Regions from separate parts of the Halopseudomonas sp. genome, predicted to be linked through region 2. Evidence: predicted binding sites of a transcription regulator. Region 2 holds the regulator's gene; the other holds the start of a gene.
What was found. The regulator FliA, encoded in region 2, starts transcription of late flagellar genes. The targets are predictions, from matches to a motif close to CTAAAGTTTNNNNNNNNNNNGCCGNTAA.
Positions count from the first base shown of each region.

Region 1 (14,889 bases), on a different contig from region 2:
CAGTCCGGTCTTGGGCGCCCGGGCGACGCCGATGGATAGGCCGGTTTGATAGAACGGGTGGCTGAAGTCGAAGAGCAGTTCGCGTTCTGCGGTCATGGTCAGGGCGCCAACGGCGACATCCACATTGCCGGCCTCGACGGCCTGCAGTAGTTCGGAGAAGCCCATCGGTTGCCATTCAAATGCCCAGCCCTGACGCTCGGCGATAGCGCGCCAGAGGTCGATGCTGATGCCTTCCCAACCCCCGCTGCCGTCGGCGATGACGAAGGGTGGCACTTCGGTGATGCCCACACGCAGCGTGGGCTGCATGTGGGGCTCGGGCTGGTTGGCATCAGCCAGCGGAGTGAACAACAGCAAGCACAGCAGCAGGCGTGCGATAAGGCGATTTGGCATGGGCAACTCCCTGTCGACGGTGCCCTCAGGGTACCAGACTGAGATCAGGGTGCCAGTTTGCGTACCCGCTAACGCTGTCGCGTTTTTCCCAGCGCGCCGCCGGCAACCATCTGGTAGTCTTCCTGCAGTCTGAACAAAAGGGCAGGGAATGCAGATGTTGACGGGTTATCTGGAAAGTTATGCCTTCTGGTTGTTGCTGGGCTTGCTGCTGCTGGCCTCGGAGTTTTTTGTCCCCGGTTTGATCGCGGCTTTTTTTGGTATCGGCGCCTTGCTGGTGGGGCTGCTGACGCTGGTCGGCGTGATCGACTCGCTGCCCGCGCAGGTGACGGTGTTTGCGCTGTCGAGCATCGCGGCGCTGTGGTTGTTGCGCCGTCGGTTCCAGCGTTGGCTACGCGGTAGCGAGGCGGATCTGGCCGCCAAGGATCAGGATGACGCGGGCCTTCTGGGCGTGCGCGTCAAGGTACTGACCGACTTCGTCGATGGCGTCGGTCATGTGCAGCTAAACGGCGCCAAGTGGGACGCGGAGTCAAATGATCCGCTAAAAACAGGCGACTCGGCTTGGGTAACAGACCATGCGGGGATTGTGCTGCGGGTCAGTGCCACTAGCCCTGATACCAACTGATTTCTTAGGACAACGGAGTGTTTCATATGGAAGTTGCAACAATGCTTTCCCTTGGTTTTCTGGTGTTGGTCATCATCACCCTCACCAAAACCGCGCGTATCGTGCCGCAGCGTTCGGCCTTCATCGTTGAGCGTCTGGGTAAGTACGCCAAGACCCTCGAAGCTGGTTTCCACATCCTGATCCCGTTTATTGACCGGGTGGCCTACAAGCACACGCTGAAGGAAGAGGCCATTAACGTGCCGAGTCAGGCGTGCGTGACCAAGGACAACATTCAGGTGGTTGTCGACGGCGTCATCTACCTGCAGGTAGTCGATCCGAAACTGGCCAGTTACGGCATCAATGATTACCGCTATGCATCAATCCAGTTGGCCCAGACTACCCTGCGTTCCGTAGTCGGCAAAATCGATCTGGATAAGACCTTTGAAGAGCGCGAAACCATTAACGTGCAGGTGGTTGAGGCGCTGGACGAAGCGGCCAAGCCCTGGGGCGTGAAGGTGCTGCGCTACGAGATTGCCGACATCGAACTGCCGGCAACCATTCTCGACGCGCTGGAAAAGCAGATGCGCGCCGAGCGGGAACGTCGTGCCGTGGTAGCGCAGTCCGAAGGTGAGCGGGAAGCCAAGATCAACATCTCCGAAGGTCAGAAGCAGGAAACCATTAACCTGTCCGAAGCCGACAAGATGCGCCAGATCAACGAGGCTGAAGGTAAGGCCCGCGAGATTGAGCTGATTGCCACCGCCACGGCAGAAGGTCTGCGTCGGGTTGCCGAGGCGATCAACACCCAGGGTGGTCAGGAGGCTGTTTCGCTGCGCGTTGCTGAGCAGTATGTGAAAGAGTTCGGCAAGCTGGCGCAGACCAACAACACCATGATCCTGCCTGCCGAGCTGAGCAACATCGGTTCTGCGGTCGCGGCGATTACCAAAACGCTGGAAACCGCCAAGAAGTAACGCGCCAAGGGTGGCCAGCGCAGCGAATGGTCTTCGCTGCGCTGGATGGCTACCGGGCAATTAAAGGGCTCCGCATGGCGGGGCCCTTTTTGCTTTCAGCCCAGCCGCGCCTGCCAGCCGCTGTGGCTGCCGGTAGGGCCATACCGCCAAAGCACTACACCCAGGCTGGCGGGCCAAGCTGGCGCTCGACCCGCCCGGTTCAGGCGATCTGGGCCTTGCGCTCCGCGCGGCGATTTTTCCATCCCTCCAGCAGCGACAGCAGCGCCGGTACCACCAGCAGCACCAGCAGGGTCGAGAAGCCGAGGCCGAAGGCGATCGAGGTGGCCATCGGAATCAGGAACTGCGCCTGCAGCGAGGTCTCGAACAGTAGCGGCAGCAGGCCGCCGATGGTGGTCAGCGACGTCAGCAGTACCGCGCGCAGGCGCTGCACCACGGCCTCGTTGAGCGCTTCGTTGACGTCCAGCCCGCGCTTGCGTTGCTCCTGATAGAAGCTGACCAGAATGATCGAGTTGTTGACCACGATGCCGGACAGGCCGAACAGGCCGAACAGCGACAGGATGGTCAGGTTCAGCCCCATGGCCCAGTGGCCGAGCAGCGCACCAACCAGCGCGAGCGGGATAACCGACATGACGATCAGCGGTGTGCTCCAAGAGGAGAACACCCACACCAGCACGGCGTACATCAGCAGCAGGCCGATGATCAGACCGTCGCGCATGTCGGCCAGGGTTTCCTGCTGGTCGACCGAGCGGCCTTCGAAGCTGTAGCGCACGTTGTACTGGCTGGCCAAGGCTGGCAGCTCCTGCGCCGCGGCCTTGAGCACTACGCCCGCGGTGGTCTGGCTGCTGTCGATATCGGCGGTAACGTCGGTGGCCAGCTGCGCGTCGGCATGGCGCAGGGCCGAGAAGCCCTGGTTGCTGGAGAAAGTCACTACCTGACGGAGCGGGACGAAGCGCCCGTCATCCAGGCGGATGTTCAGGTCGCCGAGGCTGGCCAGGCTTTCCCGTTCGGTGCGGGGCAGTTGAACGCGGACTTCGATTTCATCGCGCTTGTCCTGATAGATCTGTGCCAGCCGGCCATCGTAGGCGGCGCGCAGCTGATTGCCGACGCTCTCGATACTGAGCCCCAGCGCCTGACCGTAGGGCGTCAGACTGTAGACCAGTTGCTCGCGTCCCCAGGTCATGTCGTCGTCGGTACTGACCACGCCTTCGATGCTGGCGAGGATCACCGACAGCGCGTCGGCTGCGTCCTTGAGCTGTTGCGGGTCAGAGCCGGTCAGACGGATATCGACGTCCTTGCCGGGCGGGCCGCTCTGCTGTTCGGTGATGTTGATGCGGTCGATGCCGGGTGGGCGCTGAATGCGCTGTTGCCATTCGCGGATGAAGGTCTTGTTGCGGACATCGCGGTGGTCGGGCGAGACCAGTTCGACCATCAGCGAGCCGAGGTTGTCGCCCTGACGGGCAACGCCGTTGTCGCCGAGAATTTCGCCCTCGCGGGTCAGCGCGGTGAGAATCAGATCCCCGCCCAGCGCTTCTTCGGTCTCTCCCAGGCTCTGCTCCAGCTCCCGCATGAACTCGACCATGCTGGTGCGCGGCGTGCCGGCAACAAAACTGACGTTGGCGTACAGCACCTGCGGCTCGGGGGTGGGGAAGAAGCTGAAACCGATGCGTCCGGTGCTGAGCAGGCCGAAGGTGATGATCACGCTGACCAGTGCACAGGCCAGGGTGGTACCGCGGTTCGCCAATGCGGCTTGTGACAGGCGCCGGAAACGGCCGTCGCGGAAGCGGTTGAAGGCCCTGTCGAAACGGCCTCGCACATCGTCGAGACGGTTGCCGATGGATGCGAGTCGCCCTGTCCGCGGCTTGCTCGGGCGGAAGGCTTCGCGCAGGTGATGCGGCAGGACGACGAAGCACTCCAGGAGCGACGCAATCAAGACGCAGATCATTACCACCGGAATGTCGCCGAGGATGTTGCCGAAAATGCCGCCAACCATCAGCAGCGGCATAAACGCCGCGATGGTGGTCAGTGATGAGGCGACGACTGGCCAGAGCATCCGTTTGGCGGCGCCCTCGGAGGCGCGCTCGGAGGCTTCGCCGCTGCGGTGGTGGGCGTCAGCGTCCTCACCGACGACGATGGCATCGTCGACGATGACCCCGAGCGCCATGATCAGCGCGAACAGCGAGATCATGTTGATCGAGCCGCCGATCACCCAGAACACCGCCATGGCGGCGAGGAAGGCGGTTGGAATGCCGACGGCAACCCACAGCGCCACGCGGGCCGGAAGGAACAGGTAGAGCAGGATCAGCACCAGGACCAAGCCGCCGAGGCCGTTATTGACCAGCAGGCGGATACGGTCGTCGATCAGCTGCCAGGCTTGATCGTAGACGTGAATCTGCAGCTGCGGCGGTAGTGTCGGGCGAATCTCTTCCAGCCAGTCGTTGAGGATCTTGGCTGACTCCAGCGAGTCGCCATCTTCGCTGCGCTCTAGCTGCAGCTCGACCGCGGGCTGGCCGTCGTAACGCAATAACACCTGATTGCGGCGTGGCTCCTGGCGGATATCAGCGATGTCGCCGAGGCGCAGGTAGCTGTCGCCTTCCGGCTGCAGGGCAATACTGCCAAAGGCTTGCGGGTCACGGCGCTGCTCGATGGCGCGCAGTTCCCTGGCGGAGTCCAGTTCGCCGGCCTGGCCGGCGGGCAGGTCGCGGGATTCGGCGTTGATGCGGCTGGCCAGCTGATCCAGCGACATGCCAAGGCGACGCAGTTCGGCATTCGGTACTTCGATGCTGATCTGCTGTTCGGGCACACCATTGATGACGATCCGGTCGATGCCGTGGTTGAGCAGATCGTCTTCCATGCGGTTGGCGATGGTGCGCAGCTCATGCGGTTCGAATGGCCCGTAGAGCAGCAGGTTGGCGATCGGGTCGTAGCGGGCAACCCGCACGACCACGGGCTTCTCGGCGGCGGCGGGTAGATTGCGGAATTCGTCGACCTGCTGGCGGGCGTCGTCCAGCGCAACAATCGGGTCGGTACCCTCGCGGAACTCCAGCGTGATGCTGGAGACCCCTTGGGCGGAGGTCGAGGTCATGTTCTTGAGGTTCTGGAGGCTACGCAGGCGCTGCTCCAGGGGAATGGTAATGGCCTGCTCGACGTCCTCGGCGGCCGCGCCGTTCCAGACCACGCGCACGGTGACGAAGTCGAGCGCGAAGGTCGGAAAGAACTGGATATTCATCCGCGACAGGCCGATCACACCGCCCATCAGCATGACCAGCATCAGCAGGTTGGCGGCAACCTTGTGGCGAACAAAGAAGCCTAGCGGTCCGGTGTTGCTCATTTGGCCGGCTCCGCCACCGCTTCACCGGTGTCCACTTTCAGACCGGACATGGCGTTGGGCAGGTGCGTGGTGACGATTTGCATGCCGCTCTGGAGGTCGTCGGAGCGCACCAGTACCCGGCGGTTGCCCTGCTCGTCGAGGGTTTCGCCGACGCGCTCGACGGCGATGGCCTGCAGGCGGCTGTCGTTGACGGTGTAAACGGTGTTATTGCCGTACAGCGCGCTGTAGGGCAGGGCGACGCTGTTGTCGTGGGCCGGACGGGCCACGCTGATGGCCAGCAGGGTGCCGAGGCGAAGTTCCGGGCGCGGGTTCTCGACCTGGAAGATGGCCTCGATGCCGCGGGCGTCGGCCTTGCCGGCAATGCGGGTCAGGGTCAGTTCGATCGGCGGTGTGCTGTCGAGGCTGTGAGCGTCGAGTTTCTGGCCCTGGCTCAGGGCGGAGATGAAGTCCTGACTATGGATTTGCGGCACCAGGGCGCGCAGCTCCATGCCTTCCAGCGGGTAGAAGTCGAGCAGCGCCGCGTTGGTGTTGACCTGATCGCCTACGGCAACCTGCACCGCGCCCACTACACCGTCGAACGGCGCGACAAAGCGGCTGCGCTCGGCGTCGCGCTGGATGCTGTCGAGGTTGGCGCTGGCGCGCTCGACCCGAGCCTGCTGGGCGGCGAGACGTGACGGGTAGGTAGACAGGCTGCGCTGGCGGTTGGCTACGGTCAGTGCAGCGCGATCCAACGCGTCCTGGGCGTTGTCGACCTCGACGGTGGAGACCATCTGACGGGCCACCAGTTGCTGCATGCGGTCGAGGGTCTTGCGAGCGTTTTCCTGCAGGCGCTGCTCCATGCGCAGGGCCTGCTGATCGGCGGCGTGGGCGAGTTTCTCGCTTTCCAGCTGGGCCTTGGCGTCAGCCAGTTCGGCCTTGGCCTGCTCGACCCGCGGTTTGATGTCGGCCTCATCCAGCGCCACTACCAGTTCGCCTGCTTTCAGCTGGCTGCCGTCGGTAGCGGGCAGTGCCGCGATGCGTCCGGCCAAGGGCGCGACGACGGTAAAGCGGCGCGGCGACTCCAGCTGGCCGTAGAGGGTCAGGCGCGGCTGAAAGGCATCAGGCGCTATGGTTTCGGTCGCTACGCGCCAGGAGCGTTCCTGGGTGCCCAGCGGTTCGGGTTGATCTCGGGTTACGCGCAGCAGGATGAAGACGATGATTCCAACTACTACGATCAATAGCGGGGTGAGACGTTTACGCATTCCTTTTCTCTTGTTCTTTCCTGCGGGCGTAGGGTCTCCCTGTATAGCCTGTGCGCGCGATGCGAGCAATAGTCAGGGGAGTCTGTGGAGTGTCTGAAAGTGTCAACTTGGCGACTTTCGGGGTGGCCGGAGCTATGGAGCGACATATCCGCAGTCAATCGAGCTTCTCTGATGGCGGCTACCGGGACTAGGGTTGAGGGAAACAAGAAAGGGCCTCGAGCCAAAGTCGCCGAGACCGGATATGGAGAACGTGCTGTGCCTACCGAACTGCGCTGGTTGAAGTCGTATCCCGAGGACGTAAGCTGGGACCTGTCCTACACCCCCGAGGCCATTCCTGCCCTGCTGGACGCGGCGGTGGCCGAGTTTCCGGATAACCCCGCCATTGATTTCTTTGGTCACAAGCTGACCTATCGCGAACTCGACGATCTGGTGTCCCGCGCGGCCGCCGGTCTGCAGAAACTCGGGGTGGGTCCCGGCGTTCATGTCGGTCTGTATCTGCCGAACTGCCCGCATTACTTCATCGGCTTCCTTGGCGTGCTGCGTGCCGGCGGTACCGTGGTGAACTATTCGCCGCTGGATGCCGAGCGCACCCTGGAACACAAGATCGAAGACAGCCAGACCGACATCATGCTGACCCTTGATCTGGAGGCGTTTTACCCGCGGATGGTGACGCTGATGGCACGTACTCGCCTGCGTCAGTTGGTGGTGGGTAATCTGGTCGAGTTCTGTGGTGCGGTGAGCGATGAACAGCGCACGTTGCTCGGGCAACCTGCCGCGGTGGAGTGGAACGCTCAGTGCTGCAGCTTTGCCGAGTTGCTCGCCAACGATGGTTGCTACCAGACACACCCGCTGGCGGATCCGGCCGATACGCTGGCCGTGTTGCAGTACACCGGCGGCACCACTGGCGTACCTAAGGGCGCGATGCTGACCCACGGCAACATCACCGCCTCCTGTGCCCAGTTGCGTGAAGTGCTCAGCTCGGCCATCGTGCCGGGACAAGAGCGCGTGCTGGCGGTGCTGCCGCCGTTCCACATTTACGCATTGATGGTAAACATGATCTTTGGTCTGCGTGCGGCTGCCGAGATTTATCTGCACCCGCGCTTCGACGTGCTGACCGTGCTGCGTGAAATCAGCCAAAGCCGCATTACCACCTTCCCGGGCGTGCCGACCATGTTCATTGGCCTGCTTGCTCACCCGCAGACCGACCAGTTCGATCTGTCGTCGCTGAAAATGTCCAACTCCGGTGGCGCGCCGCTGCCGGTTGAGGTGCAGCAGCAGTACTTCTCACGTTCGGGCTGCGCACTGCGTGAGGGCTGGGGCATGACCGAAACCACCACCAGCGGCACCTTCACGCCGCGTGACGCCCAACCACGGCCCGGCTCATGCGGTGTGCCGGTGCCGGGCAGCGAGATTCGTATCCTGCCGCTGGATGGGGGTGAAACCGAGTTGCCGCTCGGCGAGCGTGGTGAGGTCTGCATCAAGGGACCGAACATCACGGCCGGGTACTGGAAACGACCAGATGCGACCGCCGAGGCGATGACCTCCGACGGCTTCCTGCGTACCGGTGATGTGGGTTACATGGACGAAGACGGCTACGTCTACATCGTTGACCGCACCAAGGACATGATCCTCTGCAGCGGCTACAACGTATACCCGCGGGTGATCGAGGAAGCGATCTACGAATATCCGGGCGTCGAGGAAGTGTCGGTCATCGGGATTGATGATCCGTATCGCGGCCAGGCGCCGAAGGCCTTCATTAAACTGCGCACCGGCGTTGAGCCCTTCGACTTCGAGACGCTGCAGGCGTTTCTTGCTACCCGGCTGGGTAAGCACGAGCGTTTGAGCGCCATGGAGATTCGCAGCGAGCTGCCGAAGACTCCGGTTGGCAAGCTGTCGAAGAAGGAGCTCTACGAGGAAGAGCGCCAGCGTCAGGCTGCCGTAGCGACGGCCTGACGCTGCAGCCCTGACTCAGGCCGACAGGCGCTGGGTCAGGGTGCTCAGTTCGCCGGACAGGTCATGCAGCGACTGGCTGGCGCGAGCCGTGTTGTCCACCTCGCTCTGGTTGGCGGCGGCGATGTCGGTGATTTCAGTGATGTTGCGGGTAATGTCTTCCGCGACGCTGGTCTGCTCGTCGGCGGCAGTGGAGATCTGCCGGTTCATATCGCGGATCGACTCGATGGCTACGGTGATCTGGGTTAGGCGCTCGCCCGCCAGGTTGACCTGATGCATGCCCGCTTCGCTGCGGGTCTGACCGACGGCGATGGCCTTGACTGCTTCACCCGCGCCGGACTGCACATCGTGGATGATCTGCTGGATCTCGGCGGTTGATTCGGCCGTGCGCTGGGCGAGGGTGCGTACCTCGTCCGCCACTACCGCGAACCCGCGGCCCGCTTCGCCTGCCCGCGCCGCCTCAATGGCCGCGTTGAGGGCCAGCAGGTTGGTCTGTTCGGCGATCCCCTGAATCACATCCAGCACCTTGCCGATGCGATTGCTGTCGCCCTCAAGGCGGCGAATGACCTCGGTGGTCTGGGTGATCTGTGCCAGCATGTCGCGCATGGCGTGAATGGTGTCCTGCATCACCTGACCGCCTTCCTGTGCGTTGCTGTCGGCATCGTCTGCGGCGCGGGCGGCTTCGGCGGCATGCTGCGCGACTTCGGCAGCCGCCGCGGACATTTCCTGCATGGCGGTAGCCACCTGATCAGTGCGCGAGAACTGCTCTCGGCTGCCGTGGGCCATGCGCGTGGCGATGGTATTCAGCTCGCCACTGGCACGGTCCAGCTCGCTGGTGCTGCGCTGCAGCTGACTGAACGTGTCTTCCAGAAAGCTGCGCAGCTGATTGGCGGCGCGTGCCAGCGTTCCGAGTTCGTCGGCGCGGTGCAGACTGACGGGCTGACCCAGGCGACCCTGACTCAGGCGCTCGATCTGGGCGATCAGTTGGGTAATCGGGCTGACCAGCCGACGGTTGACCAGCCATTGACTGAGCACGCCGATGACCAATGCGGCGACGACCAGCACCACGAGCCCGATCCAGACGGTACTGGCGGCGGACGCGTTGATTTCGCTGCTGTGCTGTAGCGCGGCCTCGTTGAGGTGGCTGGACAGCCGATCCATTTGCTCGCTGACCTGGCGGTCGATACCGCGGGCGGCGCGGTCGCCCGCGGTTGGGTCCATGCCCGCGGCCTCGAAGGCGCGCAGGCTATCGCGGTAGCGCGAGCCGAGCTGGCGGTGATCCTCAGCCAGAGCGCGTACTTCTGCCAGTGTCTCCGGCGCTAGCGCCAACGTGCCGATCTGCTGCAGGGTCGTTTGCACCGCCTGCTCAGAGGTCTCGAACTGGCGCCAGTACTTTTCCTTGTCCGCTGGCTCCGCCCCACGCAGCAGCACGTTCTTCCATTCCTGCACCTGGGTCTTGAATTCCAGGTTGGCGCGGTTGATCAGCGTTGCGCTGGTCAGCGGGCGCTCCAGCAGGTCGCGGTAGCCACTGACGCTGTTGGCCAGCGACAGGGTGATCGCTAGTGATACCAGCAGCATGAGCGCAAGGCTGCCAGCCATGAGCACGAGGGTTTGCAGTCGCAGTGAGCGGTTGATGGCCATGTTGGCACCTGTCGTCAGGGTTGTTGGGCGGTCCTTCACCACGGTATTTCGGCGGTTGCACAGTGTATCGGCCGATTCGCGGGGAGCTGAATTTTTTTGTAACGGCTGCTCGCGGTTGCCCCTGTCTACACTGAAGGCTTTCATTGATAATGGACGCCTTTTAAAACTTGGCACAGGAATCTGATGATGTTGTTGGCATTGGCGGCGGTTGTTGTGGGCTTGGCTCTGCTGGTCTGGAGTGCGGATCGCTTTGTTGACGGTGCGTCGGCGACCGCCAGTCATGCAGGTATGCCGCCGCTGCTGATCGGCATGCTAATCATCGGCTTCGGCACCTCGGCGCCGGAGATGGTGGTGTCGGCGTTGGCCGCTGGCCAGGGTAACCCAGGCTTGGCGTTGGGTAATGCCTACGGTTCGAACATCACCAATATTGCGCTGATCATCGGCTTGGTTGCGGTGATAAGCCCGATCAAAGTGCACTCGCAGGTGATCCGCAAGGAGCTGCCGATTCTGCTCGGCATCACCCTGCTGGCGGGTTACCAGCTGCTTGATGGGCAGCTTTCGCGCAACGATGCCTGGGTCCTGATCGGCGTATTTTTTGTACTGATGGGCTGGTCCATTGTCCAAGGCATGCGCGGCAAGGACGACGCTTTGTCCGGAGAGTACGCCGAGGAGGTTGCCGCCCACGCGATGCCGTTGCCCAAGGCGCTGTTTTGGCTGGTGCTGGGGCTGGTGCTGCTAATTGTCAGCTCCCGGGTGCTGGTTTGGGGAGCGGTATTTATCGCCGAAAGTCTCGGTGTAAGCGATCTGATCATCGGCCTGACCATCGTTGCGGTCGGCACCTCTCTGCCTGAACTTGCTTCTTCGCTGGCTGCGATTCGTCGCAACGAGCATGATCTGGCGCTGGGCAATGTGATTGGCTCTGGCTTGTTCAATACCCTCGCGGTGGTCGGTATTGCAGCTGGCATTGCGCCGCTGGCGGTTGACCCGGTAGTGCTGCAACGCGACTGGGTGATCATGTTTGTACTGACCGCAGTGTTGCTGGTCATGGGCATTGGCCGCTTCGGCAAGCAGGGGCAGGTCACCCGCTTCAACGGTATCCTGCTGCTGGCGACCTATGTGGGGTACACCGGCTGGTTGGTCAGCACCATGCTGCGCTGACCGATCGGCGGTTGAGCGGCCCGCACTGCTATGCGAGCCGCTCGTCCAGTGTATGATGGCCCCTCTTCATTCCGCCCGAGACTCTCTGTTCTGCCATGTCTGACGCGAAAACCGCCCCGGTGCAGCACAAGCCGCGCCCGCTGATCGACCTGCTGGTCAGCATCATCATTCCTTCGATCATCCTCATGAAACTCAGTGGCGACGACAATCTGGGCGCGACCAACGCGCTGGTTGTGGCGCTAGCGCTGCCGGTTGGCTGGGGCTTGTTCGAGCTGGTGCAGTACCGCAAGTTCAACTTCATCGCACTGCTCGGCGTGGTGAGCGTGCTGCTCACCGGCGGTATCGGGGTGCTGCAGCTCGACACCAAATGGCTGGCGATCAAGGAAGCAGCGGTACCCGGTGTGCTCGGGCTGGCAGTGTTGATCTCGACCCGCACCCGTTATCCGCTGATTCGCACCATGCTCTACAACGAGAAAGTGATTAACGTTGCGCTGGTAAACGAGCGCCTGCAGCAGCGCGGGTTGGTCGACATGTTCAATCTGCGCTTGCTGCGTGCGACCTACTTTCTCGCCGGCACCTTCTTCTTTTCCTCGGCGATGAACTACATCGTTGCGAAGTGGATTGTGGTCAGCCCGGCAGGCACTGAGGCGTTTAACGAGGAACTGGGACAGATGACGCTGGTCAGCTATCCGATGATCGCGATTCCGTCGATGATCATGATGATGGCGATCCTGTTCTACCTCTGGCGCACTATCCACGGCCTGACTGGCTTGAGCATGGAAGAAATCATGGCGCAGCAGCCGAACAAGCGCTGAGCCTTTTGGTGTGAGCAATAAAAAACCCGGCCTGTGCCGGGTTTTTTATTGCTTGCCTTGCGGCGTCAGAGCTTGCCGAACGCGTCGCGCAGGGTGGCGACGGTGCGCTCCGGGTTGTGCAGCTTGTCGAGGCCGAACAGACCAAGGCGGAAGGTCTTGAAGCCTTCCGGCTCGTCGCACATCAATGGCACGCCGGCGGCGGTTTGCAGCCCGAGCGGAGCAAACGCCTTGCCGCTCTGAATGCCGTCGTTGTCGGTGTAGCTGACCACCACGCCGGGAGCCCCAAAACCGTCGGCGGCGACGCTCTTGTAGCCCAGTTCCTGCATCAGCTCACGGACGGCGCTACCCAGGGCCAGTTGTTCCTGCTTGACCTTCTCGAACCCGTAGTCGCGGGTTTCCAGCATGGTATCGCGGAAGGCCTTGAGTGCATCGGTCGGCATGGTGGCGTGGTAGGCGTGGCCGCCGTTCTCGTACGCCTGCATGATCTGGCGCCATTTCTTCAGGTCGGCGGCAAAGCTGGTGCTGGTGGTTTGCTCCAGTACCTGCTCGGCGCGTTCGCTGAACATCACCAGCGCGCTGCACGGCGATGCGCTCCAGCCTTTCTGAGGCGCGCTGATCAGTACATCGATGCCACAGGCCTGCATGTCGACCCAGACGGTGCCAGAGGCGATGCAGTCGAGGACGAACAGGCCGCCAACTTCGTGCACGGCGTCGGCGACGGCGCGTAGGTAGTCATCGGGCAGGATGATGCCAGCGGCGGTTTCAACGTGCGGGGCAAATACCAGATCGGGTTTGCTGGCGCGGATCTCGGCGACAACCTGATCGATCGGCGCCGGGGAAAATGCCGGCTGGTTACCGGCGTCGGATTTGACCGCCTTGAGTACGGTCTCGCTGGCCGGAATGCGCGCCATTTCGAAAATCTGGCTCCAGCGATAGCTGAACCAGCCGTTGCGGATGACCAGACATTTCTTGTCCTGAGCAAACTGGCGCGCGACTGCTTCCATACCGTAGGTACCACCACCGGGGACAACGGCGACCGCGTGTGCGTTGTACACGCTTTTGAGTGTGTCAGAAATGTCGCGCATGACCTGCTGGAAGGTCTGGGACATGTGATTGAGGGAGCGATCGGTGAAGACCACTGAATATTCCAGCAGGCCTTCTGGGTCGATGGCGGGGACCAGTTTGGACACGGGGGTTCTCCAGACGGGTGACAGGAAAACGCCGGCGTGGCCGGCGTTGATGTGCTGCCAATCCTAACCCGATTTATGTCCGGGCGCAGTTCTGAAAAGCGGCGATTTGTTAACAGCGGACTGCCGATGCCACAGCGCCGCTATTGCCCGTCGCGTGTCAGGTGGAAGAAGAACTCCAGAGGTTTGCCCTTGATGTCGCCAAGACCAATTACCACGTCGTCGTTGACCTTGCGAAAGTAATCGATGATCGGCTGCTGATCGTAGATCAGGGCGGCGGATACGGTGCCATCAAATACCATCTCGCGGATCTGCGCGCGGCCAAGCTTGTCGTAGTTCTGTAGAGTGCCGTCGGGGCCCGGGTAGAGGATGGGCTCGACATCGTTGATGCTGGTGAAGCGCTTGCCGTACCAGTTCAGCGGGTCTGGTTCGGCGCCGCCGTCAAACTTGCCGCCACGCCAGGTGCCGAGCATGAACTCCAGGCTGACCGTTTCAAGCTGCTTGAACAGCGGCATCAGTGTTTCAGCCGAATAGGCCTCGCCGCTCTCGATCATCTGCAGAAAACGATCTTCCGCCTCGCCCGCCACTGCACCTGCGCTCAGCGCCGCAGACAAGCCGAGTGCGCCGATGGATTTTGCTGCTTTGTTCATGGTTGCTGCCTCTTGTTATTGGTTGGGCAGCAAGGGTGTCAGCCAGTGAGCATCGACCAGCAGGTTTCGCAGGCGGCGTTGAGGTCGGCTGGCTGCAACACCAGCAGTCCTTCGCGTTCGCATTTGATCAGGTTGGCGAAAGCGCCCCAGACCATCGCCATCAGCACCTCGGGACGCAGATCGCTGCGGTAGATACCTTGCTGCTGGTACTGCCGGTACTGCGCCACCAGCGGGGCGAAGAACGTCTGCTCCAGCTGTCGGCTCTGTTCGTCCAGATAGGGCCGATGGTCCTGCATCTCCAGAAACCGGTAGGTGTCCGGATAATCACGGCTGTAGTGCACCATGCGCTGCCAGACCACGCGGAACTGCTCGTGTGCCGACAAGCGGCGATCAAGGCCATCGAACAGCAGGTCACGCTTGAGCTGCCGGCGTTCGCGGAACAGTTCGTTGACCAACACTTCCTTGCTGCTGAAATAGCGATAGATGGTGCCGGTACCGACCTTGGCCTGTTCGGCCACGGCCGGCATGGGAACGCCGTTCACGCCACCTGCGGCAAAGACTTTCAGAGCCGCGTCGAGAATTGCCTGACGCTTATCCTTGATCTTTGGGCGGGGTGCTTTGGCAGGAGTCGAATGAGTATTCATTCGCGCATTCTAGCCACTATCGCCGGTTTTGTGCAGCGCATCATCGGTGTCTCCCGTTGAGTCTGTGGTCATGCACTGCGACATGAATGAATGTTCATTCATGTCGCAGGCTAAACGGATTTGCGGCAAATGCCAAGGGTGTTTGCGCAGGGTGGGTTTGAGGAGGAGGGCGGGACAGGTTGAACGGGGCGGCAGGACCGCCCCGTCCGGTGCTCGCAACGGTTAGTTGCGACGGCTATCGATTACGGCTTGCCAAGTGATGACATCTTCATCTTCCGGCGGTTGCGAGCGGCGCTTTTCGGCGCCGCGTGCGATC
Region 1 is NZ_JAYPMU010000010.1:54,558-69,446, forward strand. Features, by position in the region: gene AAFM31_RS09510 (transporter substrate-binding domain-containing protein) at 1-390, opposite strand, end outside; gene AAFM31_RS09515 (NfeD family protein) at 539-1,012, shown strand; gene AAFM31_RS09520 (stomatin-like protein) at 1,039-1,959, shown strand; gene AAFM31_RS09525 (efflux RND transporter permease subunit) at 2,159-5,287, opposite strand; gene AAFM31_RS09530 (HlyD family efflux transporter periplasmic adaptor subunit) at 5,284-6,528, opposite strand; gene AAFM31_RS09535 (long-chain fatty acid--CoA ligase) at 6,784-8,481, shown strand; gene AAFM31_RS09540 (methyl-accepting chemotaxis protein) at 8,497-10,119, opposite strand; gene AAFM31_RS09545 (calcium/sodium antiporter) at 10,306-11,277, shown strand; gene AAFM31_RS09550 (VC0807 family protein) at 11,373-12,092, shown strand; gene AAFM31_RS09555 (aminotransferase class V-fold PLP-dependent enzyme) at 12,158-13,282, opposite strand; gene AAFM31_RS09560 (DUF4334 domain-containing protein) at 13,423-13,929, opposite strand; gene AAFM31_RS09565 (TetR/AcrR family transcriptional regulator) at 13,968-14,573, opposite strand; gene AAFM31_RS09570 (ABC transporter permease subunit) at 14,796-14,889, opposite strand, start outside.
Region 1: a site for FliA is predicted at 10,184-10,211, ahead of AAFM31_RS09540 (methyl-accepting chemotaxis protein). Genes of this name have one in related genera too.

Region 2 (14,889 bases):
ACCTGCATGACATTGATCCCGTAGGTCTCGTTGTCGAGGCGGAATGTCACCCATTGCAGGATCGGATCTTCAGCACCTTGTCCCGAATTATTCTTCATTGTCTTGCTTCCCGATCATCATTTAAGTCCAGGTTCAGGTGGGCCTTCTAGCGGCTCGCCCCTGCCCCGCTCATCCTAATGCTGGCGTCGCGGCATTACCAGCGGTAGCCGTACCACCATTAGCAACAATCAACTCGGCCAATGCCGACACATCCAACAGAGCGCACATGTGATCAATCACTGTGCCCGCCAACCAGGGACGCTTGCCCTGCTGAGAACGCCATTTGATCTGATCAGGCTCCAGACGAATCGACTGATGCACACCGTGCACCGCCATACCCCAGTCATACCCTTCAACCGAGATCACAAAAGAGAGACTGTCCTTAAGATCAGGCGTGTACCGCTCAGGCATCACCCAACGCGCGGTATCCAGCACCTTGATGTTGCCAGCCTGGGTCGCCAGGATGCCGAGAAACCAGTCCGGCTGGCCGAACAGCGGGGTAATTTCGTCTTCCAGCGGGTAGATGGTACCGAGCAGCACCAGCGGCACTGCCAACTTCAAGCCACCGACATCAAACAACAGCGCCTCGAACGCCTGTTCACGCCAAACCGGGAGGGGCTTGACCACTTCCGGCGGCGCCTCCACCACTGGCTCAGATTCAACAACGGTTTCTACTACCGGCGGGGCCTCGACGACCGGCGGCACCGGTTCGCGCAGCAGCTGCGGGCGCGCCGGTTCACTCTTCTCAACCACAGGAGGGGGCACAGCCTGCTCAATAGTGCCCTGCTCGGCACGTGCCAGTTCCTCAGCCGCATCCTGCAGCAGCGCATCCAGATAGTGCTGGATGGTCTGCTCGGGTACGAACTCCTGAACGGGCAACAAGGGTTTACTCATAACAACCAATTCATCTCGCATCGCCGGCACTCCAGAAGTCCCGGCCTTGATTCTGTATCGGCCCACCAGCGCAAAGCATTAACAGATGAGCGCGAAACCCCATCTCAAGCCACCTCTTCATTACGACTCAGCGACTGCGCCAGCAAAAAGCGCAGCAACGCTCGATAGGCCAGCACGCCGCGCGCATTCGAATCCAGTTGCGACGGCACCACACCAGCCAGACTGGCATCACGCAATTTGGTGTCAATCGGGATATAGGCTTGCCAAAGGTGCTCAGCGTAATCACGTCGCAGCAGTCGCAAGGTGTTCAGCGAGGCTTGTGTGCGGCGGTCAAACAGCGTCGGCACGATGGTATAAGGCAGCGCCTGCTTGCGAGAACGGTTGACCATATTGAGGGTATGGACCATCCGTTCCAGCCCCTTGAGCGCCAGAAATTCGGTCTGCACGGGAATAATCAGCTGCTCGCAGGCCGCCAGCGCGTTGATCATCGAGACCCCCAGCAAAGGTGGACTATCGATGATCACGAACTGGTATTCGTTCCATAACTGCGCCAGCGCGCGCGAAATCACCAGACCGTAACCACCCTGAGCAGCCGACTGACGCTCCAATGTCGCCAGTGAGGTGCTGGAGGGCAACAAACTGATATTCGGGTGGGAGGTATCCTTCAGCAGCGCCGCCGCCAAACCGTCAGGCACATGACCGTTGTGCTGAAACAGGTTGAATACGCTACTGGTCAGCTGGTCAGGATCCTGACCAAAATAACTGGTCATCGAGCCATGAGGATCAAGGTCTACAACCAGCACCTTCTGACCTTGATCTGCAAGCAAGCCCGCCAGCGCGACGGCTGTCGTGGTCTTGCCCACCCCGCCCTTCTGGTTGGCTACTGCCCAGACTCTCATACCCTACCTCCGAGGATGCCGGTACTACGCCGCATCCCGCCACAATAATGAAACGCCAACATTCTGACAGCCCGCCGTCTGTTTTACCTATTGCAGAGCGTTCGATGCAGAACCCGTGCCAGAAGCAGGCGCGGTGCGCGCTTCTCGCATCACATCGACCCGCGCATCAGGCTCGGCAATCTGTTCGTGTCGATTATCAAGAAACCGCGACACCAACAGCACTACTCGACGATTGGCCTTGCGCCCGGCTGCCGTAGTGTTATCGGCAACCGGCCTAAATTCACCATAGCCTACTGCAGCCAGACGGTCAGGATTGACCCCACCGTTACTGAGCATGCGCACTACGCTGGCTGCACGCGCGGCGGACAACTCCCAGTTGGTCGGGTAGCGCCCGGAGCGAATGGGGACGTTATCGGTAAACCCCTCGACGTGAACCGGGTTGTCGTAGGGCTTGAGAATTTCCGCGATGCGGTCGATCAGACCAAACGCGGCATCCAGCGGCAGCGCATCGCCACTAGGAAACAGCAGACCGGAACTCAGCTCGATCTCGACCCACATCTCGTTGCCCCGGACCTCAAGCTCACCGGCCTGGATGAGGTCGCCAAAGGCCGCCTCCATGGCCGCGGTGATATCCTGCAACGCTTCGCTGCTGCCCTCGGGCGAGCCAGCGCCAGTCGCGTCGTTATTCTCGCGGGTAATACCACGCGGCATCTCGATCCCGATCTGAATCGGATCTACCGAGCGTTGAGGCTGATTAAAGGCGCCGACCAGGGTATCGGACAGTACTTTGTACTTGCCCTCGTTGACCGAGGAGATCGAATACATGACAACAAAAAAGGCGAACAGCAGGGTAATGAAGTCCGCGTAGGACACCAGCCAGCGTTCGTGATTTTCGTGCTCTTCCGGTCTGGATCGGCGCATGGTTCAACCTCTAATCCAGAAAGCCCTCGAGCTTCATTTCGATTGAGCGCGGATTCTCGCCCTCGGCAATCGACATTAGACCTTCGAGTAGCATCTCGCGGTATTTGGACTGTTGCAGCACCACCGCCTTGAGTTTGGCTGCAGCAGGGAGCATAAACAGGTTGGCCAGAGCGACACCGTAAATAGTGGCGACAAATGCCACTGCGATGCCGGCGCCCAGACGCGACGGATCAGCCAGATTACCCATGACGTGAATAAGGCCCATCACCGCGCCGATGATGCCGATGGTCGGGGCGTAGCCGCCCATGCACTCATAGACCTTGGCAGCCATCAGGTCGCCGTGTTCCTTGTTCACCAAGTCGACTTCCATGATGCTGCGCAGGGCTTCCGGCTCGCTGCCATCCACCAGTAGCTGCAGACCTTTACGAGCGAACCCATCAGGCTCAAGCTCAGCCATGCTTTCCAGGCCCAGCAAACCTTCCTTACGGGCAATCGTGCTCCAGTTGATAACCTGAGTAATACCTTCACGCATGCGGTTGGCCGGCGGAAAGATAATCCACGGCAGGATCGCCAGCGCACGCTTGAAAACCGTCAGCGGTGTCTGAATGAACGCAGCACCAAGCGTGCCACCAATAACAATCAACCCGGCAGGGCCGTTCAGCAACGCGGTGGCGTGACCACCTTCCAGATAGTTGCCGCCGATGATGGCGACAAAAGCCAGAATGACACCGATGATGCTGAGGATGTCCATTAGCTGAGCTCTGCCAAATATCGGCCGATTTCATCCAGGTTGTAGATGCCATCGGCGAGATTAGCCTTGGCGACCGCCATCGGCATCCCGTAAATCACGCAACTGGCCTCGTCCTGAGCCCAGACAGCACTGCCTGCCTGCTTGAGCATCCGCGCGCCTTCACGTCCATCAGCGCCCATCCCGGTCAGCACTACAGCGAGGACCTTGTCCTGAAACGCCTTGGCCGCAGAGCCGAAGGTCACATCAACGCAAGGCTTATAGTTCAGTCGCTCATCACCAGGCAAAATCCGCACTACACCGCGCGAATCAACCATCATCTGCTTGCCGCCGGGCGCCAGCAGCGCACGGCCCGGACGCAGGACGTCGCCGTCCTCGGCTTCCTTGACGGAAATCCGGCAGAGCTTGTCGAGACGTTCGGCGAAGGCCTTGGTGAAGGCGGCGGGCATGTGCTGAACCAGCAACAAGGGCGCCGGGAAACTGGCTGGCAGCTGAGTCAGCACCTTTTGCAACGCAACCGGGCCGCCGGTAGAGGTACCGATAGCAACCAGCTTGTAGCTGCGCTTGCGCGGCGCAGGACTGTTCTTGACTGGCGCAGCAGGCGCTACCGGAGCCGCGACCGGCCGGCCCGCACCGGGCGTCGAGCCAACAGGAGCTCTGGACGTCGAACTCGGGGCAGCAGCGGGCGCATGATGCGCTGAAGACGAGTGCAACCCCAGCGAGCGCCGATTGGTGCGCGCCAGCGCGGTCACCCGCTCGCACAGCATCTGGCGAACCTTGTCGGGGTTGCGCGAGATATCTTCGAAGTTCTTCGGCAAATAGTCGGCAGCACCGGCATCAAGTGCGTCCAGACTGACGCGGGCCCCTTCGTAGGTCAGCGATGAGAACATGATCACCGGCGTTGGGCAGCGCTGCATGATCTGACGCACCGCCTCAATGCCATCCATGACCGGCATCTCGTAGTCCATGGTGATCACATCCGGGTGCAAAGCCAGCGTCTGCTCAATAGCTTCACGGCCATTGTTGGCAGTACCAACTACCTGGATTTGCGGGTCGCCCGCCAGGATCTCCGTCACCCTGCGGCGAAAGAACCCTGAATCGTCGACCACCAGAACCTTAACCGCCATACCCTCTCCTGAACTGCATCCTGCACATGAAATGATTCATCAATCGTATTTACGAGGTTGTGCTCCCCCGCAAAGGGCGCTGCGTATCGCCTAATCAGCGCGATTGCAGTGCCAGCTCAGGCTATCACATGCGTCTTGCATACCGCTTCAGCAGGCTCGGGATATCCAAAATCAGGGCGATACGACCATCACCGGTAATAGTTGCCCCAGCCATGCCAGCGGTGCCTTGCAACATCCGACCCAGCGGCTTGATGACAACCTCTTCCTGACCAACCAACTGGTCAACCACGAAACCGACCCGCTGCGTGCCGACGGAAACGATCACGACACTGGCGGCGGAATGGTCGCTGGTGTCCTCGACGCCCGGCATCAGCCAGTGCTTGAGGTAGAACAGCGGCAACGCCTTCTCGCGAACGATGATCACTTCCTGACCGTCAACCACGTTGGTGCGCGAGAGGTCGAGGCTGTAGATTTCGTTGACGCTGACCAGCGGTAGAGCAAAGGCCTGATCGGCCAGCATGACCATCAGCGTCGGCATGATGGCAAGGGTCAACGGTACCTTGATCGCGATCCGCGAACCCTGGCCTTTGGTCGACTCGATGTTGATCGTACCGTTGAGCTGAGAAATCTTGGTCTTGACCACGTCCATGCCAACACCGCGACCGGACACATCGGAGATCTCGGTCTTGGTGGAAAAACCGGGCGCCAGAATCAGGTTAAAGCATTCGGTATCGCTCAGGCGATCCGCTGCGTCCTTATCCATCATGCCCTTCTCAACCGCCTTGGCACGCAGGATTTCCGGATCCATGCCGCGGCCGTCGTCGACGATAGTCAGCAGAATGTGGTCGCCTTCCTGCTGCGCAGCCAGCACCACCTTGCCGGTACGCGGTTTGCCGGCGGCCTCGCGCTCGTCCGGCAGTTCAATACCGTGATCAACCGAGTTGCGCACTAGGTGAACCAGCGGATCGGCCAGTGCCTCGACCAGGTTTTTGTCCAGGTCGGTCTCTTCACCGATCAGCTCGAGGTTGATTTCCTTCTTGAGGTTACGCGCCAGATCTCGGACTACCCGCGGGAAACGCCCGAAGACCTTTTTGATGGGCTGCATGCGGGTCTTCATGACCGACATCTGCAAGTCTGCAGTCACCACATCAAGATTGCCGACGGCCTTGCTCAGTTCTTCGTCGCCGCTGGACACGCCCAAACGAACCAGGCGGTTACGCACCAGTACCAGCTCGCCGACCATGTTCATGATTTCGTCCAGCCGCGCGGTATCAACCCGCACAGTGGTATCCGCCGCCGGTGCCTCGGCAGCGGCGGCCGGCTTGGCGGCAGCTGGAGCGGCAGGGGCAGGCTTGGCTGCCGGTTTGGCCGCCGCAGCCTTGGCTTCAGGCGCCTTGGCGGGTTCTTTCTTTTCCGCAGGTTTTGCCGCAGCGGGTGCGGTAGCCGCCTCGGCAGCACCAGGCGCACTTCCCTTGCCGTGCAACTGATCGAGCAGCGCTTCGAATTCATCGTCGGTTATGTGATCACCGCCGCTCGGCTCAGCAGTCGGTGTGCTTTCGGGAGCCGCAGCAGCTGCGCTCGGCGCATCAGCAACGCCTGGAGCAGAACCCTTGCCATGCAACTGGTCCAGCAAGGCTTCGAATTCGTCATCGGTGATTTCATCACTACCAGCCGCTGCTTTGGCTGGCTCGCTGGACGCGGGCACGCTCGGTGCATTGCCTGTGCCGTGCAGCTCATCAAGCAGCGCTTCAAATTCATCATCAGAGATTTCGTCCGATGCCGCATCAGACGCTGCTGGCGCGACCTTCGCCGCTGCAGTCGCGGCACTGCCATCGCCGTGGAGGGCATCCAGCAGTTGCTCAAACTCGTCATCGGTGATGTCGCCGTCGGCCGGTGCCGAGGTCGCAGCGGGAGCCATGGCAGCGTCGGGTTCGGCGACTGGCTCTTGCGGTTCTGAAGCTGGGGCTTCTGCTACTTCATCAGCAGACTCGGGTTGCGCTAACGCAGACAGAGCGTCCAGCAGCGCGGGGTCAGCGGGGGTCGGCTCTTCGCTCTCGCGCACCTGGGCAAACATGCCGTTGACGGTATCCAGCGCCTGGAGCACCACGTCCATCAACTCAGGGGTAACGGTCCGCTCGCCCTTGCGCAGGATGTCGAACACGTTTTCGGCGATGTGACAGCAGGCGACCAGAGCATCCAGCTGCAAAAAGCCGGCACCACCTTTTACCGTGTGAAAGCCGCGGAAGATGGCGTTAAGCAGATCCATGTCGTCGGGCCGGTTTTCCAGCTCGACCAACTGTTCGGACAACTGCTCGAGAATCTCACCGGCCTCGACCAGAAAGTCCTGGAGAATCTCTTCATCCGCATCGAAACTCATGCACCCACTCCCCTCGGGCGTGTTATCGGAAGACCGCTGGATGCACAACCGAAACCACCTTCGGTTGCAGTGCGGTCATTCAACGTTGCTGCCAGGTCGCCACCGTGGACAGTCAAGCTGCCGGCTGTTTAAACGCACGGCAGTCACAGCTGACATCAGAATCCCAGGCTGGACAGGAGATCGTCGACCTCATCCTGACCGGAAACAACGTCTTCCCTTGTATCGGCATGAATTTGCGGACCTTCACCCTTGGAAGAGGATTTTTTTGTCTCTTCCGGCGTCTCGCCGTGATTGATGCCGGTAATGCGGTCAACTTGACCCGCCATTCGAACCAGATTGACCAGGCTCTCTTCGACATCGTGTACAAGCGTGGTGACGCGCTTGATGACCTGACCGGTCAAATCCTGATAATCCTGCGCCAGCAAAATATCGTTCAGATTGGTCGATAGCTCTTTGCTGGTTTTCTCAGTGTCTTCGAGAAACTCGCCGACCCGTCGGTACAGGTCGCGGAACTCGTCTGCAGCCATTTCACGACGCTGCAGACGCTGCCAATCGGCTTTCAAGGCACTGGCCTGCTGGCCCAGATCGGTAACCTTTGGCGCGCTGACCTCCACCAGATCCATGGTGCGATTGGCGGCCTTATCGGTCAGCTGAACCACGTAGTCCAGGCGATCGGAGGCATCAGAGATTTTCGACGTCTCAGACTCGGCGCCGAGCGCGTGGGTGGTATCGATCTGGAAATTGACGATTGCGTTGTGCAGCGCGCGGGTCAGTTGCCCCACTTCGTGGTACAGACCACGATCACGTGCCTGATTGATGGCATGAATGACCAGCAGCGCTTCAGCGAAGTTGCCACTTTCAAGATGACCAACCAACTGATGCGCATTGTCTTTCAGCGAATGTTCAAACTCCTGAGCAGTCGCCTGGCCGGGATCTTTACTCAAAGCCATAACCTTTACCCCGGTTAATTATTATTTAGGCTGAACTCGCTCGAAAATCTTTTCGATCTTCTCTTTCAGCGCCTGAGCGGTAAACGGCTTGACCACGTAGCCATTGACGCCCGCCTGCGCGGCCTCAATGATCTGATCACGCTTGGCCTCGGCAGTTACCATCAGTACCGGCAGATGCTTGAGGCGGTCATCAGCACGCACCGCGCGGAGCAGATCAATGCCGCTCATACCCGGCATATTCCAGTCCGTCACCAGAAAGTCGAAGCTGCCGCTCTGCAGCATCGGCAGCGCGGTATTACCGTCATCCGCTTCGGCCGTGTTGGTAAACCCAAGGTCGCGCAACAGGTTCTTGATGATGCGCCTCATCGTCGAAAAATCATCAACGATGAGAATTTTCATGTTCTTGTCCAAGTCGACCTCCGTACAAACCAGGGAATGTGCAGGCCTGCACCCCAGAAACCCATCGCAAATAACCAAACAAGCCGTATAAAGAAGCTCTGAGCAATCAGCTGCTACGTCAGCAGACTGGTCAGATGCGCCCTTGGTGTCGCCCTCTGGCGACCGGCACAGTGCTACTACCTGTCGAGCAATCCGAGCATTGTCCGGATGTTGACGACAAAATCAATCATTTCGCCAACTGACCAGCTTGGCGCGCAACCGGGCAGCACATTGACTGTGCAATTGGCTGACCCGCGATTCACTTACACCAAGTACCGCTCCGATTTCCTTGAGGTTAAGCTCCTCCTCGTAATAAAGCGACAAAAGCAGTCGCTCGCGCTCCGGAAGCGTATCGATCGCTTCGATCAGTGCCCCCCGAAAGCGTTCATCCTGCAGACCGGACAGCGGCTCCTCGCCACCCTGCACATCGGCCGGCGCACCTGACTCCAGTAGATCGTCAAAGCTGAACAATTTGCTGCCGGCGGTATCGCTGAGGATCGCGTAGTACTCCTCAAGACTCATATCCAGTTCGGCCGCAACCTCGTGATCTTTAGCGTCCCGTCCCAGACGCGCTTCAACGGCGCGCATGGCGTCGCTGACCATCCGGGTGTTGCGGTGGACGGAGCGAGGCGCCCAATCGCCCTTGCGCACCTCGTCCAGCATTGCACCACGAATGCGGATGCCGGCATAGGTTTCAAAGCTGGCACCCTTGCCGAAATCAAATTTGCGGGAGGCTTCGAGCAGGCCGATCATCCCGGCCTGCATCAAATCTTCAACCTGAACGCTGGATGGCAAACGCCCCAGCAAGTGATAGGCAATACGCTTTACCAGCGGAGCATATTGCTCGACGAGACGATCCTGCTGACCTGCTGAACTCTGTGCTCGTGTATACATGCTCAATCCGCCAGCCTGTGCTGTCATAGACCCGATCCTGTCGGCTGCACCAAACGCTCGACGAAGAACTCCAGATGCCCACGGGGATTGGCCGGCAACGGCCATGCATCCACTTTCTGAGCAATGGCGCGAATGGCCAGCGAGGCTTTGCTGCGCGGGAACGCTTCAAACACCGCGCGCTGTTTCTGCACTGACTTACGCACCGCTTCATCGAATGGCACCGCACCGACATACTGCAGCGCAACATCCAAAAACCGGTCAGTTACCTTGGTGAGCTTAGCAAAGACCATGCGGCCTTCCTGGGGCGTGCCCACCATATTGGCCAATACGCGAAAACGGGTCATGCCGTGATCACGGTTGAGCAGTTTGATCAGGGCGTAGGCATCGGTGATGGAAGTCGGCTCGTCGCACACCACCACCAGTACTTCCTGAGCGGCGCGCACAAAACTGACAACTGAGTCGCCGATACCTGCCGCGGTATCGACGATCAGCACGTCGATGTTGTCACCGATTTCGCTGAACGCCTGAATCAGGCCCGCATGCTGCTGATGATTGAGGCTGACCATGTTGGCAGCGCCCGAGGCAGCCGGAACAATGCGAATGCCGCCAGGACCGGTAACCAGAACATCGCGCAGGTCACACTTGCCGTCGAGCACGTCCGCCAGCGTTGCCTTGGGCTTGAGCCCCAACAGCACGTCGACATTCGCCAGACCAAGGTCAGCGTCCAGCAGAACGACCCGCCGCCCCATCTCTGCCAGAGCAAGACTGAGGTTCACCGACACGTTGGTCTTGCCGATGCCACCCTTGCCACCGGTGACTGCGATTACCTGAACCGGATGATTGCTGCCCATCTGCGCTGATTACCTTAATTCTGTGAAGTTGCTTAACTTGCCTGCTGGGTGTGCATCATACCGGCAAATACGTCCGCCATGGTCTGATCTGCTGGCGCTTCGTTGCCGGCCATGCTGACTGCACGGCTGACCAGCTGGTGCCCTACCGCCCGACTGATGTCATCGGGAATGCGCTGGCCATCTGCCAGATAGGCTACCGGCAAACCCTGCTCCATCGCCAGCCCCAGTGATTCACCCAGCGTAGCTGCTTCATCGACCTTGGTCAGAATGCAGCCGGACAGGCCGCACGCCTTGTAAGTATGGTAGGCCGCCTTCATTACCCGGTGCTGGCTAGTCGCTGCGAGCACCAGCAGATTGCGCACCCGGCGCCCCTGCCGCGCCAGCGTATCCAGCTGACCGCGCAGATAGGGATCATTGGCCTGCAAACCGGCGGTGTCGATCAGCACCAGGCGCTTGCCGGCAAAATCGGCCAGCACGTCGTTGAGGTCCTGATTTTCATCGACCACCTTGACCGGCACGTTGAGAATCCGGCCCAGCGTACGCAGTTGCTCGTGAGCGCCAATACGGTAGGTGTCCATAGTGACCAGGGCAACGTGCTGACTCCCGTGCTTGAGCACGTAGCGGGCGGCCAGCTTACCAAGCGTGGTGGTCTTGCCAGCACCTGTCGGACCAACCAGTGCGATCACACCACCGGCATCCAGCGGCTCTTCGCGCAGCACCGGCACGCGATGTGCCAGATAGGCCAGCAGCATGCGCCAAGCCTGACGCGGATCGCTCACGTCAGAAACCTGACGCAGCAGATCCTGGCTAACCTCCGCGGGCAACCCCATCTGGGTCAGACGGCGCCACAGCCCTGCCTGCTTGGGCTTTTGCTGATTGAGCTGCCCCCACGCCAAGCCACCCAGCTGCGACTCCAGCATCTCACGCAGACCGGCAATTTCAGCACGCATGGCGCTCAGGCTGGCGTCTTCAACGGCAGCGGCGACGGGCGCAACCTCAGCCGCCGCAGGACGGGCTACTGGCGCAGCCTGCTCAACCGGCTCCTGAATCAGACGATCCAGCAGATCACGCGCCTCGACAGAACCCTGACGCGCGGCGTGACGCATGGTGTCACCAAACAATTGGCGATTAACCAGCGGCTGGTCGTGGGAGGCCATCGAACCTACTTCCAGCTCGGCGCGCGCAGCGACGATGCGCTCCTGGGTCTTCTTCAACTCGGTGTCCAGGCCGGGCGTCGGCGCGGTCAGGCGCGGCGCCTCATAGTCCAGTGCAGCGGTCAGCTCAACACCACCGGCAACCCGGCGATTGGCAATGATCGACGCATCCGCGCCCAGTTCATCGCGAACCAGCTTCATCGCCTGGCGCATGTCTGCGGCAAAGAAACGTTTGACTTTCATGGCTGACCTCGTCGCTTTTCTGGCGCCGCCCGCTGGCGGCTGCTGTCATTCATTCAGAGTCTGCAGCTCAGTTCTGGCCGACCGTCGCAATGATGGTCACCTGCTTGCTGTCCGGAATTTCCTGGTAGGACAGTACATGGGCTCCCGGGGCTGCGTAGCGTACGAACTTGGCCATCATCATCCGAATCGGCCCCGCTACCAGCAATATTGCCGGCTTGCCCTGCACTTCCTGCCGCTGTACTGCTTCGGCCAGCGAGCGCTGCAACTTCTCGGCCATGCCGGGCTCAAGCAACATACCGTCGTCTGCGCCCTGACCTGCCTTCTGCAGACTCTGTAGCAACATCTGTTCCAACCTTGGTTCCAAGGTGATCACAGGCAGCTGAGAGTCAAGCCCCACAATGCTTTGCACGATTGAGCGACTCAGCGCGACCCGCACCGCGCCGATCAACGCGCCGGTATCTTGACTCTTGTTGGAGTTGTTGGCGATCGCCTCGGCAATGGTCCGAATGTCACGTACCGGCACCTGCTCCTGCAGCAAGCCCTGCAGCACCTTGAGCAAATTGGAGAGTGAGATAAGGCCCGGCACCAGCTCCTCGGCCAGCTTCGGCGAGGCCTTGGCCAGCACCTGCATCAGCTGCTGCACTTCCTCATGGCCGATAAGTTCGTGAGCATGCTTGAAGAGAATCTGATTGATGTGGGTGGCGACCACGGTACTGGCGTCCACCACGGTATAGCCGAGTGACTGCGCCTGATCCTTCTGGTTCTGTTCGATCCAGACTGCATCCAGACCAAACGCCGGGTCCTTGCCCGGTATACCCTTGACCTCGCCAAATACCTGACCCGGGTTAATCGCCAGCTCCCGATCAGGGTAAATCTCGGCCTCCGCCACCCCTACTCCCATCAACGTCAAACGATAGGCGTTGGGCGCCAGATCGAGGTTGTCGCGAATATGTACAGACGGCATCAGGAAACCCAAATCCTGCGAGAGTTTCTTGCGCACGCCCTTGATGCGCGCCAAGAGCTGCCCACCCTGGTTACGATCCACCAACGGAATCAGCCGATAACCGACTTCCAGCCCGACCATGTCAACCGGCGTCACGTCATCCCAGCCCAGTTCACGGGTTTCTGGCGCCTGAACGGCCGGCACCTGCGCCTGCTGGCGCTCTTCCACCTGTTTCTCTTCCGCTTTGGCCTGCTGGTGCTTGGCGATGAAATAGGCCCCGCCGGCGGCAATCGCCCCCAGACTGAGGAAGGAAAAGTGCGGCATGCCGGGAATCAGACCCATGACAATCAGGATCGCCGCCGCTACTGCCAGTGCCTTCGGTGAGGCAAACATTTGACGCTGTACCTGCGCGCCCATGTCCTCCGAGGTAGACACCCGGGTAACCATGATCGCCGCCGCAGTCGACAGCAGCAGCGACGGAATCTGGGCAACCAGACCGTCACCGATGGTCAGCAGCACATAGATGCGGCCAGCCTCGGCGAACGGCAGGCCATGCTGCGCCATACCGATGGCCAGACCACCAATCACGTTGATGAACAGAATCAGCAGGCCAGCAACCGCGTCACCACGGACGAATTTGCTTGCACCATCCATCGAGCCGTAGAACTCGGCTTCCTGAGCGACTTCCTGACGACGAGCCTTGGCCTGATCCTGATCGATCAGTCCGGAGTTCAAATCGGCGTCGATCGCCATCTGCTTGCCGGGCATCGCATCCAGGGTGAAACGCGCACTGACTTCCGAGATGCGCCCCGCGCCCTTGGTGACCACCACAAAGTTGATGATCATCAGGATCGCAAACACCACCAGACCGACAACGTAGTTACCGCCGATCACCACCTCACCAAAGGCCTGAATAACCTTGCCGGCGGCATCACCGCCCTCGTGGCCGTAGAGCAGAACCACGCGGGTTGAGGCAACGTTCAGAGCAAGACGCAGCAGAGTAGCGACCAGCAGGATCGTCGGGAACACCGCAAAGTCGAGCGGCCGCAGCGCATAGGCACCGACCAGCAGAACCACCAGCGACAGCGCAATGTTGAAGGTGAACAGCACGTCCAGCAGGAACGGCGGGATCGGCAGCATCATCATGCCGAGCATCACCAGCAGCAGAATCGGGATACCCAGACTGCCGTGGCGCAGACCGGCCAGATTGGTCCGCATATTTCCCATCACTTGTGCGCGATCAACAGCCATTGGCGAAAAGGTCCCCAGATCAAATATTTGACGCAATGTTGCGTTGTACCGGGGTCTACGCAAGAAGCGTTCCAATTTCGGAACAAGGCGGGCCGGATCAGGTCTACCTAAGGACGTTTACGTGTAACCAAGCGCTGCACAGGCCATGCGTGCCTTCTGATAAACTGCTTCGCGCTATCAAGGCAACGGAAGGCCATACTCAGAACTCGACAAGGGCATCGCCGCCGACCGAGCTTCGCCATCCATTGCCACCGTGGCCAGAGTCGTCCGACTGGCCGCAACCCGAGAGGTATCATGCGCGCGCACATCGCTCTGCTACTGGGACTGAGCATCACCCTCACCGGATGCCAAAGCCTTTCTCAACCCGACAGCTTGCTTAGCCGTTCGGGTGAAATGATCAAAACCCAGAGCCAACGCCTGGCCGACCTCGCTGCCAGACTGACCGGCGACCCGGCCGCTGAGGAGCGTCACGCTGAAGTTGAAGCCCTGTTCGCGCAGCAGTACATCGACCCCCTGACCCGCTATCTCGATGCACACGCGGACGACACGGATTACGCCGACTACCTTCCACTGGTACGTGAAGAACGCGACAGTCGCTGCCAAGCCATCGGACAGCGCTATCAGGCTCAACAGGCGACCCGGGCCAACCTCCAGCGTCTGCGCGCAGGCTATCAGTTCTCCTGCCCACAGCAGGTCAGCGACTTTGCCGATCGGGTACCGCAACCCAGCACAACGCAAACAACGCAAACAACGCAAAGCGCAGGCAGTGGCACAGCGACCAGCCAGCAGGAAAACTGCTACCTCCTGTTCGCGATTCGCAATTACAGCCAGGCAACCAGCGCCTGCACCCCCGCAGCCGAAGCCGGCGACGCCAAAGCCCAGCATCATCTGGCGAGCATTGCCGAGAGCTCCGGCCAAAATGGCACGGCATTGCGCTGGGCCCGCGCCTCAGCCGAACAGGGCAACACCGCAGGCCAACTGCTGCTAGCGGATCTGCTGCAGCAGCAACGCAGCAGTGAAGCGGACAGAGAAGCCTTCGCCTGGTTGCAAAAAGCGGCCAACAGCGGCCAGCCCGGCGCACGCTATCAGTTGGCAAAGGCGTATCTGAACGGCACCGGCACCGCCGTCAGCCCAGACAAAGCCGAAGGTCAACTGCGCCA
Region 2 is NZ_JAYPMU010000001.1:314,973-329,861, forward strand. Features, by position in the region: gene AAFM31_RS01425 (chemotaxis protein CheW) at 1-98, opposite strand, end outside; gene AAFM31_RS01430 (CheW domain-containing protein) at 169-933, opposite strand; gene AAFM31_RS01435 (ParA family protein) at 1,038-1,832, opposite strand; gene motD (flagellar motor protein MotD) at 1,920-2,753, opposite strand; gene AAFM31_RS01445 (flagellar motor protein) at 2,764-3,504, opposite strand; gene AAFM31_RS01450 (chemotaxis response regulator protein-glutamate methylesterase) at 3,504-4,628, opposite strand; gene AAFM31_RS01455 (chemotaxis protein CheA) at 4,753-7,005, opposite strand; gene AAFM31_RS01460 (protein phosphatase CheZ) at 7,161-7,955, opposite strand; gene AAFM31_RS01465 (chemotaxis response regulator CheY) at 7,977-8,354, opposite strand; gene AAFM31_RS01470 (RNA polymerase sigma factor FliA) at 8,577-9,314, opposite strand; gene fleN (flagellar synthesis regulator FleN) at 9,311-10,138, opposite strand; gene flhF (flagellar biosynthesis protein FlhF) at 10,171-11,535, opposite strand; gene flhA (flagellar biosynthesis protein FlhA) at 11,603-13,729, opposite strand; gene AAFM31_RS01490 (tetratricopeptide repeat protein) at 14,024-14,889, shown strand, end outside.